DNA from 2 places in the Micromonospora sp. NPDC051141 genome. Region 1 is predicted to be linked to the other one. Evidence: riboswitches for the same ligand, from Rfam matches in the RefSeq annotation. Region 1 holds a riboswitch; the other holds the start of a gene.

What was found. Region 1 has a riboswitch for cobalamin ahead of ACIA6B_RS24760 (acyl-CoA thioesterase). Riboswitches for the same ligand answer to the same signal wherever they lie in the genome.
Region 2: it holds a riboswitch for cobalamin, as region 1 does, so the genes downstream of both, ACIA6B_RS18430 (ribonucleoside-diphosphate reductase subunit alpha) here and ACIA6B_RS24760 (acyl-CoA thioesterase) in region 1, are expected to answer to the same signal.

Annotation. Positions count from the first base shown of each region.
Region 1 covers NZ_JBITFD010000014.1:90,203-96,981, forward strand. The annotation lists gene xerC (tyrosine recombinase XerC) at 1-273, opposite strand, end outside; gene ACIA6B_RS24745 (superoxide dismutase) at 795-1,409, shown strand; gene ACIA6B_RS24750 (superoxide dismutase) at 1,417-1,686, shown strand; gene ACIA6B_RS24755 (LysE family translocator) at 1,780-2,403, opposite strand; gene ACIA6B_RS24760 (acyl-CoA thioesterase) at 2,407-2,853, opposite strand; cobalamin riboswitch at 3,060-3,207, opposite strand; gene ACIA6B_RS24765 (ECF transporter S component) at 3,270-4,166, opposite strand; gene ACIA6B_RS24770 (ABC transporter ATP-binding protein) at 4,163-5,818, opposite strand; gene ACIA6B_RS24775 (CbiQ family ECF transporter T component) at 5,815-6,779, opposite strand, start outside.
Region 2 covers NZ_JBITFD010000009.1:81,493-88,271, forward strand. The annotation lists gene ACIA6B_RS18420 (hypothetical protein) at 1-1,159, opposite strand, end outside; gene ACIA6B_RS18425 (ribonucleotide-diphosphate reductase subunit beta) at 1,311-2,324, opposite strand; gene ACIA6B_RS18430 (ribonucleoside-diphosphate reductase subunit alpha) at 2,330-4,711, opposite strand; cobalamin riboswitch at 4,833-5,042, opposite strand; gene ACIA6B_RS18435 (PrsW family glutamic-type intramembrane protease) at 5,175-6,005, shown strand; gene ACIA6B_RS18440 (cytochrome P450) at 5,995-6,723, opposite strand; gene ACIA6B_RS18445 (hypothetical protein) at 6,675-6,779, opposite strand, start outside.

The DNA.
Region 1 (6,779 bases):
GATCAATTCTTCGCGGACGGCGAGGTTGAGCGCGGCCCGCAGGGTGGTGCGTAGGTGCTGCATCGCGGAGGCCGACTGTGGTCGGCCCTTGCTGTTGGTCGTGGCGGCAATCTGGGCGAACACGGTGCGTAGGTGCCGGGCGTCGAGGTCGGCCAGCCGGTAACGGCCGAGGTAGGGGATGAGGATGTTCTCCACGTCGCGGGTGTAGTGGAAGCGGGTGGTGGGTCGGATCTTGGTGCGGTTGTCGAGCCAGTGCCGCAGCCACCGTTCCACGGTCCAGCTCTGCGCGGTCCGGTCCGCTTTGGTCGTGGTCAGCCACTCGTCGCGGGCACGGCGGGCGGCGGCCTGCGACGGGTAGCCGCCGCGGCGGATCCGCTCGGAGCGGCCGAGCAGGTTGGGGGGCGGAGCAGTGGAAGTACCAGTTGCCGTGCCCGCGCTCGGACAGCCGAGGGCAGGACTGTTCCAGTCGCCGTCGGTGGCCGTCGCGGCAGCCGCACCGTTTGAAGATCACACCTGAGGTCGCCATGGCCGCGTCCCTTCGCTGGAGTCACGATTCCATCGATGTCGGCCCACTTGCGGTGCGGGCTTGTCGCCCGTTGCTCGCTACCTGCGCCTTCCGGCTATCCCGCTCCCGACGCGGTGGCCGTTGACCACGTCGCCGTGCTTGTTGCCAACGATATGCAACTGCGTAAGGATGGCAGCAGTGGGTGGGGCTGTGGCATTGCGATGATCCGAACCACCGCCATGGCGCCCACCCGCCCTTCACCCGACGATGACGAGGCGAGGACTTGCCGATGGGCCTCTACACGCTGCCCGACATGCCCTACGACTACGGTGCCCTGGAGCCGGCCATGTCCGGGCAGATCCTGGAGCTGCATCACAGCAAGCACCACGCCGCGTACGTCAAGGGCGCCAACGACGGTCTCGACCAGCTCGCCGAGGCCCGCGCCAAGGGCGACTTCGGCACGCTGGTCGGCTTGGAGAAGACCTTCGCGTTCAACCTGTCCGGGCATGTGCTGCACTCGATCTTCTGGGGCAACCTGTCCCCGGACGGCGGTGACCGGCCCGACGGCGAGCTCGCTGCGGCGATCGACGAGCACTTCGGCTCCTTCGACGCGTTCGCGGGGCAACTGTCCGCCGCTACCAAGGGCGTGCAGGGCTCCGGCTGGGGTGTCCTCGCCTGGGAACCGCTCGGCCGGCGGCTGATCGTCGAGCAGGTGTACGACCACCACGGCAACGTCGGGCAGGGCACCACCCCGCTGCTGGTCTTCGACGCCTGGGAGCACGCCTACTACCTGCAGTACAAGAATGTGCGCCCCGACTACGTCGACCGGCTGTGGAACCTGGTCAACTGGGCCGACGTGACCGCCCGGTTCGGCGCCGCCCGCGCCACCAGCCCGACGATGTGATCCCGGCGTGACCGCAGCCACCCCCGCCGCGGCCGAACTGGTCCAACGCGCCGCCGGGGTTATCGCCGCGAAGCACCGCGGTGACCTTGACGGCGCCGAGGAACTCCTCGCCGCGTTCCCCGGCGAGCGGGCCCGCACGCTCGGCTTCTATCTGCTTGCCGATCTGGCCCTCGGCCTTGTGCGGGCCGGCAGCGGCCAGTCCATGGACGACCTGATGCGAGAGTTGTCCCTGCTGGTCGCCGCGACCGCGGACGACCGACCATCCGAGAGACCCTGAGGTCGGCTCCTCCGCGCGCGGAGGAGCGTCCCGCCCCGGCCTTACACGGCCGGGGCGAAGCGCCAGGATCGCGTCGTCGGGCGGGTCGGGGTGTCAGCCGGTCGCCAGCCGTAGTCCGAGCGCGACGAACGCCACGGCACATACCCGGTTGATCCGGCGCGACCAGCGGCCACTGGCCAGCCGGCCGGCGAGCCGCCCGGCGCCGGCGCCCAGCGCGATGTCGACGGCGAGTTGCACGGCCACGAAGAGCGCACCGAGCAGGATCAGCTGCGCGGTGGTGTTCCCCGCTCCCGGGTGGACGAACTGGGGCAGGAACGCCACGCTGAACAGGATCATTTTCGGATTGAGCAGGTTGGTCACCAGTCCGCGCAGGAACGCCCGCCCGTCCCGGTCGTCGGACCGCGCTGCGGTGGCGCTGGAATTGTGGGCGCTGCGTAGCGTCCGCACGCCGAGGATGATCAGGTATGCCGCGCCGGCCCATCGGATGGCGGTGAACAGCAGCGGCGAAGCCGAGATCACGGTGGCGAGGCCGCCGACGACCGCCGTGACGTGCACGGTCTCCCCGGCGGCGACGCCGAGCGCGGCGACCATCCCGGCTCGGGTGCCGTAGCGGGTGGCGTTGGCCAGGACGAACATCATGTCCGGGCCGGGGGTGACCATGAGGACGACGATCGCGGCGAGGTAGCCGGCGAGCGTCGCTGTGGACAGTCCGAGCATGTTTCAGCCCTCCCCGGCGCCGTCGAGTAGTGCCTGGCGCAGGGCGAGTCTGTGCTGTCGGCGGATCTGCGCCTCGCGGTAGCGGCGCCGGTCGCCGTCGGTCTGGGGCAGCAGCGGTGGGACGGTCCGGGTTTGGCCGTCGTCGTCGATGGCGACCATGACCAGGTGGGCGGTGGCCACGTCGACGGGGGGTACGGCCCGGTCCCACCGGTCGGCGGTGACCTTGACCGCGACCTCCATGGAACTGCGGCCGGCCCAGGTGATCCGGGCGTCGACGTGGACGACGTCGCCGACGCGTACCGCGCGCAGGAAGGCGGTCTCGTCGATGGCGGCGGTGACGGCCGGTCCGTCGGAGTGCCGGGCGGCGACTACACCGGCGACGGAGTCGATGAGGTTGAGGATCCGGCCGCCATGGACCGTGCCCATCAGGTTGGTGTGGTGCTGGTCCATGATCTGCGACAGCGTCAGGTGCGACGCCGACGGCGCCCGGCCGGCGATGGTGGTGTCGTGCACGGTGGTAGTCCGTCCCTCGGGGCCACACCGCCGGGGCCGTGAGTACGCTGGCGGGGGCCAACCGCGTCCGGCGCGGCGTGCCACCCGTGCAGCCCTCCCGCGGAGCCGACGGCAGCGCAGACGGTTGTGTGCGCGGCGCGGGCAGGTCTTCGGACTCGTGGGCGTGGCCGGGGTCGCCGGTCTCCTACTGGCCGTCGCTTCCCAGGCGGTGAAACCCAGTGCTTCGTTGACGGCGGTCGTTCCCACTCACCGCTGCGGGGCAGTCCCGGATTTCCACCGGGTTCCCTCTTACGACACTCGGCCGGGTCTGGCCGGGCGAACCAGCGCCGTCCGGCAGCGTATCCCGCCGCCGGTCATGGCTGGGGTGGTCGCGAGGGCTGGTGTGAGGTATCTCCCTGGGCGCCGTGAACGCCCGTTTGCGGGTCGGGTGCGACGGGCTTTACCGGGAGCGGCTCGGGTGCGGCGAAGGTGATCGGTGCGCCGAAGGCCGCCTTCCGGGCGGCGCGGCGTAGCGCGGCGAGCACGGCAGGGCCGGCGAGGATGATCGCCACGGCGGTGGTGATTGCCCGGCCGGTGTCCCAGCCGAAGGTGGAGGTGACGGCGCTGAACACGGCCAGGCGGTGCAGGTTCTCCAGCACCGGGGCGCCCGGCAGGTAGGACAGTTGGGTGTCCGCGCCGGTGCTGAACGGCCAGAACCACAGGTTCATCAGCAGGCCGTAGCCGTAGGCGGCGAGCGCCCCGTATCCGGCGAGCACGGCGGTTTCGGCCCGGCCGCGCAGTCGGGACGGCAGCAGTCCGGCGCCGAGGCCGATCCACGAGGCGCACAGCATCTGGAACGGCAGCCACGGTCCGACCCCGGCGGTGAGTAGGGCGGAGGCGAACAGCGAGGTGGAGCCGAGCAGGAACCCGAAGCCGGGGCCGAAGACCCGGCCGGCGAGGACGAGCAGGAAGAAGACGGTTTCGATGCCGGCGGTACCGGCGCCGAGGGGACGCAGCGCGGCGTTGACGGCGGCGAGCACGCCGAGCATCGCCAGGGCTTTGCTGTCGATGCCGCCGGAGCTGAGTTCGGCCAGGACGAGCGCCACGAGCACCGGCAGCATGATGACGAAGACCAGCGGCGCCTCACCGGTGCGGGCGGTGGTCTCGGGCTGCGCGGGGACGAAGAACGGCCAGGTGAAGGTGGCCAGCGCGGCGGCCGAGGCGAGCGTCAGCACCACGGCGGTGCGCGGCGCGACCCGCAGCACGCTCATGTCGGCGCTCCGGCAGGGCGAAGCGCGGTGGCCACCTGGTCCACGGTCAGCCACGGTTGCGGTGCGAGGACCTTGGCGACCTGGGGCGCGAAGGCCGGTGAGGCGAGCATGACCTCCGCGGTGCTGCCCTCGGCGACGATCTCCCCGTCGGCCATCACGATCACCTGGTCGGCCATTGTCGCGACGAGTTCGACGTCGTGGGTGGCCAGCACCACGCTCCGGCCGGCGGCGGTCAGCTGCCGTATGAGCGTGCCGAACTGTTTCTTGGCGTGGTAGTCCAGGCCGCGGGTGGGTTCGTCGAGCAGGATCACCGGTGGGGCGGCGGTGAGCTGGACGGACAGCGCGAGGGCCAGTCGTTGTCCCTCGGACAGGTCGCGGGGGTGCCGGTCGCCGGGCAGGTCGGGGACGAGCTGGTCGAGGAGGGTTCGGCAGGTGCCGGTGGGTGCGTCGCTCTCCCGGTCGGCCTGGTCGCATTCGGCGTCCACCGTCTCCAGGTAGAGCAGGTCCGCCGGGCTTTGCGGCACCAGGCCGACGTACCGGCGGGCCTTCCCGGCCGGTAGCGCCTTCGGGTCGACGGTGCCGTGGACACCGGCGCCGTGGCCGTCGGGGCCGGAGACGGTGACGGCAACGGTGCCACTGTGGCGGGGGCCGCTGCTCTGCACCGCCCACAGCAGGCTGGACTTGCCGGACCCGTTGCGGCCCATGAGCGCGACAACCCGACCAGGATGCAGGTCGAGGTCAACGCCGGCCACAGCCACCGTTCCCGGATACCTCACGACGATCTTGCGTGCGGTCAGCACCGGAGAGGTGACGGGGACCGGCGGCGTGGCGGGGACCGCGTCGGCGAGACGCTGACGCAGCTCGGCGGCCCGTCGGCGGGCGTCACGCACCGACAGCGGCAGCGGGGTCCAACCGGCGAGCCGACCCAGCTCGATCAGCGGTGGCGCCAGGTCGATCCCGGCGAGCACGTCGGCCGGCTGGCCGTCGCGCACGTGGCCGTCGCCGGGCAGGTAGAGCAGCCGGTCGGCGTACTGCACGACGCGTTCCAGCCGGTGCTCGGCGAGGACCACGGTGACGCCGAGGTCGTGCACCAGCCGGGTGATGGTGGCCAGGACGTCCTCAGCGGCGGTGGGATCCAGCGCGGAGGTGGGTTCGTCGAGGACCAGGACTCGTGGGTGGGCGGTGAGCACGGCGCCGATGGCGACCCGCTGCTGTTGTCCACCGGACAGGGTCCGCAGTGGCCGGTCGCGCAGTTCGGCGATGCCGAGCAGGTCGAGGGTTTCCTCGACCCGTTTACGCATGACCGCCGGCGACAGCGCCAGCTGCTCCATCCCGTACGCCAGTTCCTCCTCGACGGTGTCGGTGACGAAGCCGGCCAGCGGGTCCTGGCCGACCACGCCGACGACGTCGGCGAGGTCGCGCGGCGGGTGCCGGCGGGTGTCCCGGCCGGCCACGGTGACGGTGCCGTGCAGGGTGCCGCCGGTGAAGTGCGGCACCAGCCCGTTGATCGCGCGCAGCAGGGTCGACTTGCCGGCTCCGGTGCGGCCGGCGACCAGGCACAATTCCCCCTCCTCGACGCGGATGGACACGTCGCGTAGTGGGGGCGGGTCGTCGTCGGTGTAGCGGACGGTGACCCGGTCGAACTCGATCACGTGCGGCCTCCCGCCGGTGCGGGGATACTGGTTCGGGTCGGCTTGGCTGTGGTGTCCGTCGGGCCGGTCGTGGCCTGGGTTGTCCGGGCCACCGGAGGCGGGGGCGCCAGCCAGGCCGGTGCCGCGGCGGCCGCGACGGCGAGCAGCATCAGCGGGGTCAGTTGCGGCCAACCGAGCGGACTGACCGGCGGGTAGAGCAGGTCCGGATCGACCGATCCGGCCAGCGTCATCAGGGCGGCGGTGGCCACGCCGCAGCCGGCCACCACCAGTTCCGCGGGTCGCCAGCGGTCCGGCCGGTAGCGGCTGCGGCGGACCCGACGGCCGGCCAACAGCATCCCGGTCACGGCGGTGGCCAGCCCGACCAGCAGCATCGGCAGACCCAGGAAGCCCGCGCCCGTGCCGTCGAGCAGGCCGTAGGTGCCGGCGCAGACGCCGATCAGTCCGCCGAGCACCAGCGCACCGGTGGCGGTGCGCTGCCCGGCCGGCACCGCGGCGGTGCGGCCGTAGCCGCGGGAGTCCATCGCCGCAGCGAGGGCCAGGGACCGGTCCAGGGCGTCGGCCAGCACCGGCAGGGCGATCCCGCGCAGGGCCCGCATCCCGCGTCCGGAGGCGCCCCGTAGTCGTCGTGCCCGGCGCACCCGCAGCACGCTCTCGACCAGTTGCGGGGCGACGGACAGCGCCACCACCACGGCCGTGCCGACGGCGTACAAAGCGCCGGGTACGGCCTTGAGTAGCCGTTTCGGGTTGGCCAGGGCGTTCGCGGCGCCGAGGCAGACCAGCATGGTGGCCAGCCGCAGCCCGTCGTAGAAGCCGCCGAGGACCTGTTCGGCGGCGACCGGCCCGAGCAGCCGGATGCCCGCCGCCCAGGCCGGCAGCGGGATCTCCGGCAGGCGGACCAGCACGTGGTCGCCCTGGCCGCCGCCGAACACGATCCGGAACACCACCCGCATGCCCACGACGA
Region 2 (6,779 bases), on a different contig from region 1:
GGCCGGGCGGCGGGTCGCTGACCGGCACGGTACGCGAGGCGGCCGGGAACGCCCGCCCGTCGTCGGCGGTGCCCTCCAGCGTGAACACGTAGCTGCCGGGCGTGGCCCAGGAGCCGTCGGCGTGCCGGCCGGTCCAGGAGAACGAGATCGGGCCGGCGGCGCGGCGCTGGTCGGCGCTGCGGAACACCTCGACGCCGCCGCGCGTCACCCGCATCCGGAACGTGCCGGCGGCCGTCGCCACCGCGCTCACCACGATCGGGCCGCTGCGGTACTGCCAGTTCGTGGCCGGCTGGCTGGTCATGCCGGTGAACGCCAGCCCGACCCGCTGGATGACCCGGGCCTGGGTGGTCCGGGCCGAGCCGGCGTCGACCGGGTCGACCACCGTGATCGTGTACCCGCCCACGGCCGCGTACGACCCGTCGGACCAGCGGCCGTCCCAGTCGACGTTGAACGCGCCGCCGTAGAACGGCGCCTCGGCCAGCACGATCGACGCCCCGGTCGCCTGCGAGGTGACGGTGAACCGCAGCGCCGACGGCACCGACAGCGATCCGCTGATCATCAGCCGCTCGCCGAGCCGAGGGTCGAACTCGCGCGGCGTGCCGGTCGGCGGCGGCGACGAGATGGCGATGCTCGTCGGTCGGGCCGCGACCGTCACCGTGAAGATCGCCCGGGACGGCCCGCCGCTGGTGGTCCACCGGGACACCCCGGCCCGGCCGCCGAGCAGGTTCGTGGTGGCCCAGTCCTTCGCCGTGCCCGGGTTGAGGTCGGCCTGCTCACGGCTGCCGCCCTCGGCGGAGTCGTCCTCCCACAGCTCGAAGGTGACCCGGAAGTTGCCGGTGACCGACCGCCCGGAGCAGACCGTGCGGTCGCCGACGATGTCCGTGCCGGCGGCCGCCGGCAGGGCCATCTCACAGCGTTGCTGCTGGCCGTCGTCCTGCGTGATGATCGCGACGCCGAACAGCTCCGGCGGGTCGCAGACGACCAGCCAGACCCGGTCCAGGCACTCGGTGGTGTGCATCTCGTTCGCCGTGACGGTGACCGTGGAGCCGTAACTCGCTGCGGCCGGCGCGGCCGGCAGCGCGGCGGCGAACGCCACCCCGACCACCGTGGCCAGTGCCGCCGCCAGCAACGGCCGCAGCCGTCGACGTATCCGTTTCATGGTGCGGTTCCCCCCTCGTCCGCCGACGCCCGGGTGGGGATCGGCGCAGACAACTGTGCGGATCGGGGGCGCCGCGGGCGATACGCGCATGCGCGTATCCGGGCACGGTCCCGTCCCGGCCGCAGCGGGCGGCCGGGACGGGGACGCGGGGTCAGAAGTCGTCGTCGAACGTGACGCTGCCGGTCACCCCGACCTGGTACGCCGACACCCGCCGCTCGAAGAAGTTCGACAGCTCCTGCACGTCCTGCAACTCCATGAACGCGAACGGGTTGCCGCTGCCGTACATCGGCGCGAGGCCCAGCGCCGCCAGCCGCCGGTCCGCCACGTGTTGCAGGTACTGCCGCATGTCGGCCGGCGACATCCCGGAGACGCCCTGGTCGAGCAGGTCCTCGGCGAACTGCGCCTCGCACTCCACCGCCTCGGCGAGCATGTCCCGGACCTGCCGTTCCAGCTCGGCGTCGAACAGCTCCGGCTCCTCGGCGCGGACGGTCTCCACCACGTCGAACGCGAACGCCATGTGCATCGACTCGTCCCGGAACACCCAGTTGGTGCCGGAGGCCAACCCGTTGAGCAGCCCTCGGGACCGCAGGAAGTAGACGTAGGCGAACGCGCCGTAGAAGAACAGCCCCTCGATGCACGCGGCGAAGCAGACGAGGTTGAGCAGGAACGCCCGCCGGTCGGAGCGGGTGCGCAGCTCCCGCAGCTCGTGGATCGAGTCGATCCAGCGGAAGCAGAACTCCGCCTTGCGGGCGATCGACGGGATGTTCTCCACCGCCGCGAACGCGGCGAACCGCTCCCGTTCGTCCGGCACGTACGTGTCCAGCAGGTTCAGGTAGAACTGGACGTGCACCGCCTCCTCGAACAACTGGCGGGACAGGTAGAGCCGCCCCTCCGGTGAGTTGACGTGCTGGTAGAGGTTGAGCACCAGGTTGTTGGCGACGATGGTGTCGCCGGTGGCGAAGAACGCGACCAGCCGGGACACCAGGTGCCGCTCGGCCGGCGAGAGCCGCTCCAGGTCGGCCAGGTCGGCGTGCAGGTCCACCTCCTCGACGGTCCAGGTGTTGCGGATGGCGTCGCGGAACCGGTCGAAGAAGTGCGGGTAGCGCATCGGCCGCAGGGTCAGGTCCATGCCCGGGTCGAGCAGCATCGGGCGGGTCTCGGGCATCGTGGTCACTGGCAGGCCTCGCAGCTCTCGGGGTTCTCCAGGGAGCAGGCGAGCGCCTCGTCGTCGCGGGCGGGCACCGGGGCGAGCACCGGGGCCACGGTGGCCTGCTGGATCCGGGTCGCCGGACGCGACCGCAGGTAGTAGGTGGTCTTCAGGCCGGCCCGCCAGGCGTACCGGTACATCGAGGAGAGCTTGCCGATGGTCGGCGCGCTCAGGAACAGGTTCAGCGACTGCGACTGGTCGACGTAGGGCGCCCGCGCGGCGGCCAGGTCGATCAGCGCCCGCTGCGGCAGCTCCCACGCGGTCCGGAACAGCGCCCGCACCTCGGCGGGCAGCTCGGTGAGGCCCTGCACCGAGCCCTCGGCCCGCTTGATCCGGTCGCGGACCTGCGGCGTCCACAGCCCACGGGCCTTCAGCTCCCGCACCAGGTACGTGTTGACCTGGAGGAACTCACCGGACATGGTCTCCCGCTTGAACAGGTTCGACACCTGCGGCTCGACGCACTCGTAGCAGCCGGCGATCGAGGCGATGGTGGCCGTCGGCGCGATGGCCACCAGCAGCGAGTTGCGCAGCCCGGACGCGGCGATCCGCGCCCGCAGCGCCGCCCACCTGTCGACCTGGGTCGGCGTCGCGCCCCACAGGTCCGGGTGCAGGTCGCCCTTCGCGGCCCGGGTCTGCCGGTACGCGGGATGCGGTCCGAACCGCTCGGCCAGCCCGGCGGAGGTCTCCAACGCGGTCAGCAGGATCTCCTCCTGCGCCCGGGTGGACAGCTCCCGCGCCGCTGGTGAGTCGAACGGCAGGCGCAGCGTGAACAACGCGTCCTGGAGGCCCATCAGTCCCAGCCCGACCGGCCGCCAGCGCGGGTTCGACGCCGCCGCCTGCGCGGCCGGGTAGTAGTTGATGTCGATCACCCGGTCCAGGAACACCACCGCGGTGCGCACCGTGGCCCGCAGCTTCTCCCAGTCCACCCCGTCGGCGGTGACGTGTGCGCCGAGGTGCACCGAACCGAGGTTGCACACCGCGGTCTCGGCGTCGTCGTTGACCTCCAGGATCTCGGTGCACAGGTTGGACAGGTGGATCACGTTGCCCGGCTCGCCGGTCTGGTTGGACAGCCGGTTCGCGGCGTCCTTGAACGTCATCCACCCGTTGCCGGTCTGCGCGAGCGTGCGCATCATCCGCCCGTACAGGTCGCGGGCCCGGACCGTGCGGACCGCCTTCTTCTCGGCCGCCCGGTACGCGGCGTCGAACGCCTCGCCGTACAGGTCGGGCAGTTCCGGCGCGTCGGACGGGTCGATCAGCGACCAGTCCTCGTCCGCCTCGACCCGGCGCATGAACTCGTCCGGTATCCAGTTGGCGAGGTTGAGGTTGTGGGTCCGCCGGGACTCCTCGCCGGTGTTGTCCCGCAGCTCCAGGAACTCCTCCACGTCCGGGTGCCACGGCTCCAGGTAGACGCAGGCCGCGCCCTTGCGCCGGCCGCCCTGGTTCACCGCCGCCACCCCGGCGTCGAGCGTCTTGAGGAACGGCACGATGCCGTTCGACCGCCCGTTCGTGCCCCGGATCAGCGCGCCCCGGCCACGCACCCTCGACCAGGAGATGCCGATGCCGCCGGAGAACTTCGACAGCTTCGCCACCTGGTGGTAGCGCTCGTAGATGGAGTCCAGCTCGTCGCGGGGCGAGTCCACCAGGAAGCACGACGACATCTGGGTGTGCCGGGTGCCCGAGTTGAACAGCGTGGGGGAGCTGGGCAGGTAGGCCAGGCTGGACATCAGCCGGTACAGACCGACCGCCTCGGCCGGGGTGTGCGACAGCCCGCAGGCCACCCGCAGCAGCCAGTACTGCGGCGTCTCCACCACCAGCCGCGACTCCGGGTGCCGCAGCAGGTAACGGTCCGCCACGGTACGCAGTCCGAAGTACTCGAACCGCAGGTCACCGGCCGGGTCCACGGCGTCGTCCAGCTCACCGGCGTGGCGGGCCACGAACGCGGCGGTGTCGTCACCGATCAGCCCCAGCCCGTGGGCGTACCCGATCGACTCGCTGAAGCGCGTCACCTGCTGTCCGCGGACCTCCTCGTCCACGTACGCGGCCAGCAACCGGGCGGCCAACCGGGAATATTGCGGCTCCTCGCCGATCAGCTCCGCCGCGGTCTGGATCGACAACCGGTCCAGCTCCGCGGTGCTCGCCCCGTCGTAGAGCCCGCTGATGGTCCGGGTGGCGACCCGCAGCGGATCGACCTCGTCCAGGTCGGCGACCCAGCGCTCGACCGCCCGGACGATCCGGTTGACGTCGACCGGCTCGGTGTCGCCGTCCCGCTTGCGGACCCGCATCGCCAGTCGGCGCTGCTCCGGCCCGGTAACACCGGACCGCTGACTCTCCCGTACGACCGTCATGACCTCTCCCTCGCTGTCACCGATGGTCTCGGCCGGCGGGAGAACGCCAACGGGCACGGCACGCAGGACCGGCCCGGCTGCTGGCGTCGGTCGTCCCGCGCGACCGTCGACCGCCGCACGCGGCAGCGCACGGCGCGCTGGCAGGTCTTCGGACTCGCGGGCGTGACACGAGGTCGCCTACTGGCCGTCGCTTCCCAGGCCGGTGGCCCAGTGCTGATGACGGCGGTCGTTCCCACTCACCGCTGCGGGGCAGTCCCGGACTTCCACCGGGTTCCCTCTTGCCTCGGCCGCGCCGGTGAGGCGCGGCCGAACCAGCTGCGGGGACACCATATATGGCGGTGATGCCCGGCGGGCAACACCAGATGTCGGGTCAGGCGTGTCGGTTGCGTCTCACCGTCCACGATGCCGGACGAACGCCGCCCGCGGTTGGCGCTCCCCGGGGCCGGGGACGATAGTGGGCGGCATGGCGAATCTCGGACGCCGCTGGGCGTGGCTCCTGGTCCTGCTGGTCGGCGTCGGACTGTTCCTGTTGGTGCTGGAGACCCTGATCGGCACCCGGAACATCAACTTCGTACCCGCGCTGATCGTGCTCGGCGCCGCGATCGCGCCGGCCACGTTCCTCACGTTCGCCGAGGGCCGGTCCGGCCGCTGGCGGGTCCCGGGCGCGATCGTCGGCCTCGCCGCGTTCCTCGGCGGGGTGATCGGTGTCGTCGCGGCCGGCTGGTTGGAGTACGACACGCTGCACCGGCTCGGCGTGCTGCCGATGGTCCTCGTCGGCCTGATCGAGGAGTCCGCGAAGCTCGTCGTGCCGGTCGGCGTCCTGCTGCTGTGGCGGCGGCACCGGTCGCCGGGGGAGGGGCTGGTGATCGGCGTGGCCTCCGGCGCCGGTTTCGCCGCGCTGGAGACGATGGGCTACGCGTTCACCACGCTCGTCGGGTCGCAGGGCAACCTCGGCGCGGTCGAGCAGACACTGCTGATCCGCGGTCTCACCGCGCCGGCCGCGCACCTGTCCTGGACCGGGCTCACGGCCGGCGCGTTGTTCGCCCTCGCCGCCGCGCCCGGCGGACGCCGGCTCGCCGCGTTCCTGCTGACCTTCGCCGCGGCGGTCACGTTGCACACCTGCTGGGACACGTTCGGCACGCCGGCCGCGTACCTGTTCATCGGCGGCGTGTCGCTGGGCTGGCTGCTGCTGCGCCTGCACCTCGACCGCGAGCGGCCGGGCGCGGTGACCACGGTGTGGCCGGGTGCGCCCGAGCCGGTCGGCGGCGTCGCGGGCGGGCCGGCTACCAGGTGACCGGCAGCTCGACCGGGCCGAGGATGGCGTGGCCCGGCTTCCAGGGCACCTCGTCCGGCGGCACCGCGAGGCGCAGGCCGGGCAGCTCCCGCAGCAGCAGGGCGAGCGCGGTGCGGACCTCCAGCGCGCCCAGGTGGGCCCCGATGCAGTAGTGCGCGCCGTGCCCGAAGGACAGGTGCGGGGTGGGCGGGCGGTCGAAGTCCATCCGCTCCGGGTCCGGGAACACCGCCGGGTCGCGGTTGGCGGCGTCGTGTGAGGGGACCACGATGTCGCCCGCCGCCAGCCGGGCACCGCTGGGCAGCGTCACGTCCGCCATCACCCGCCGCGGCATCTCGTCGCCGTTCGCGGTGGAGTGCAGCCGCTCCAGCTCGGCGACCGCGCCGTCCAGCCGTTCGGGGTGCGCGACAAGGTACGCCCAGCCGGTGCCGGCCGGCCCGTACGGCTCGGTCTGGAGCACGTGGACGAACGTGGCGATCGAGCTGGCCGTGGTCTCCCAGCCACCCACCACGAGTGAGATCGGCAGCTTGATCTGGACGTCCACCGGCTGGTCGGCGGCGGCGGTCGCGATCCGGCCGAGCAGGTCGTCGCCGGGTCGGCCGCGTCGCTGTTCGAGCTGCTCCCACAGGTAGCCGCCCATCTCCTCGGCGGACCGGGCCGCCTCCACGCGGCTCAGGTCGCCGGCGCCGAGGAACATGTCGCCCCACCGGCGGAACCGCATCCGGTCGTCGGCGGCAGGCCGAGCAGGTCACAGATCACGTCCAGCGCGAACGGGAC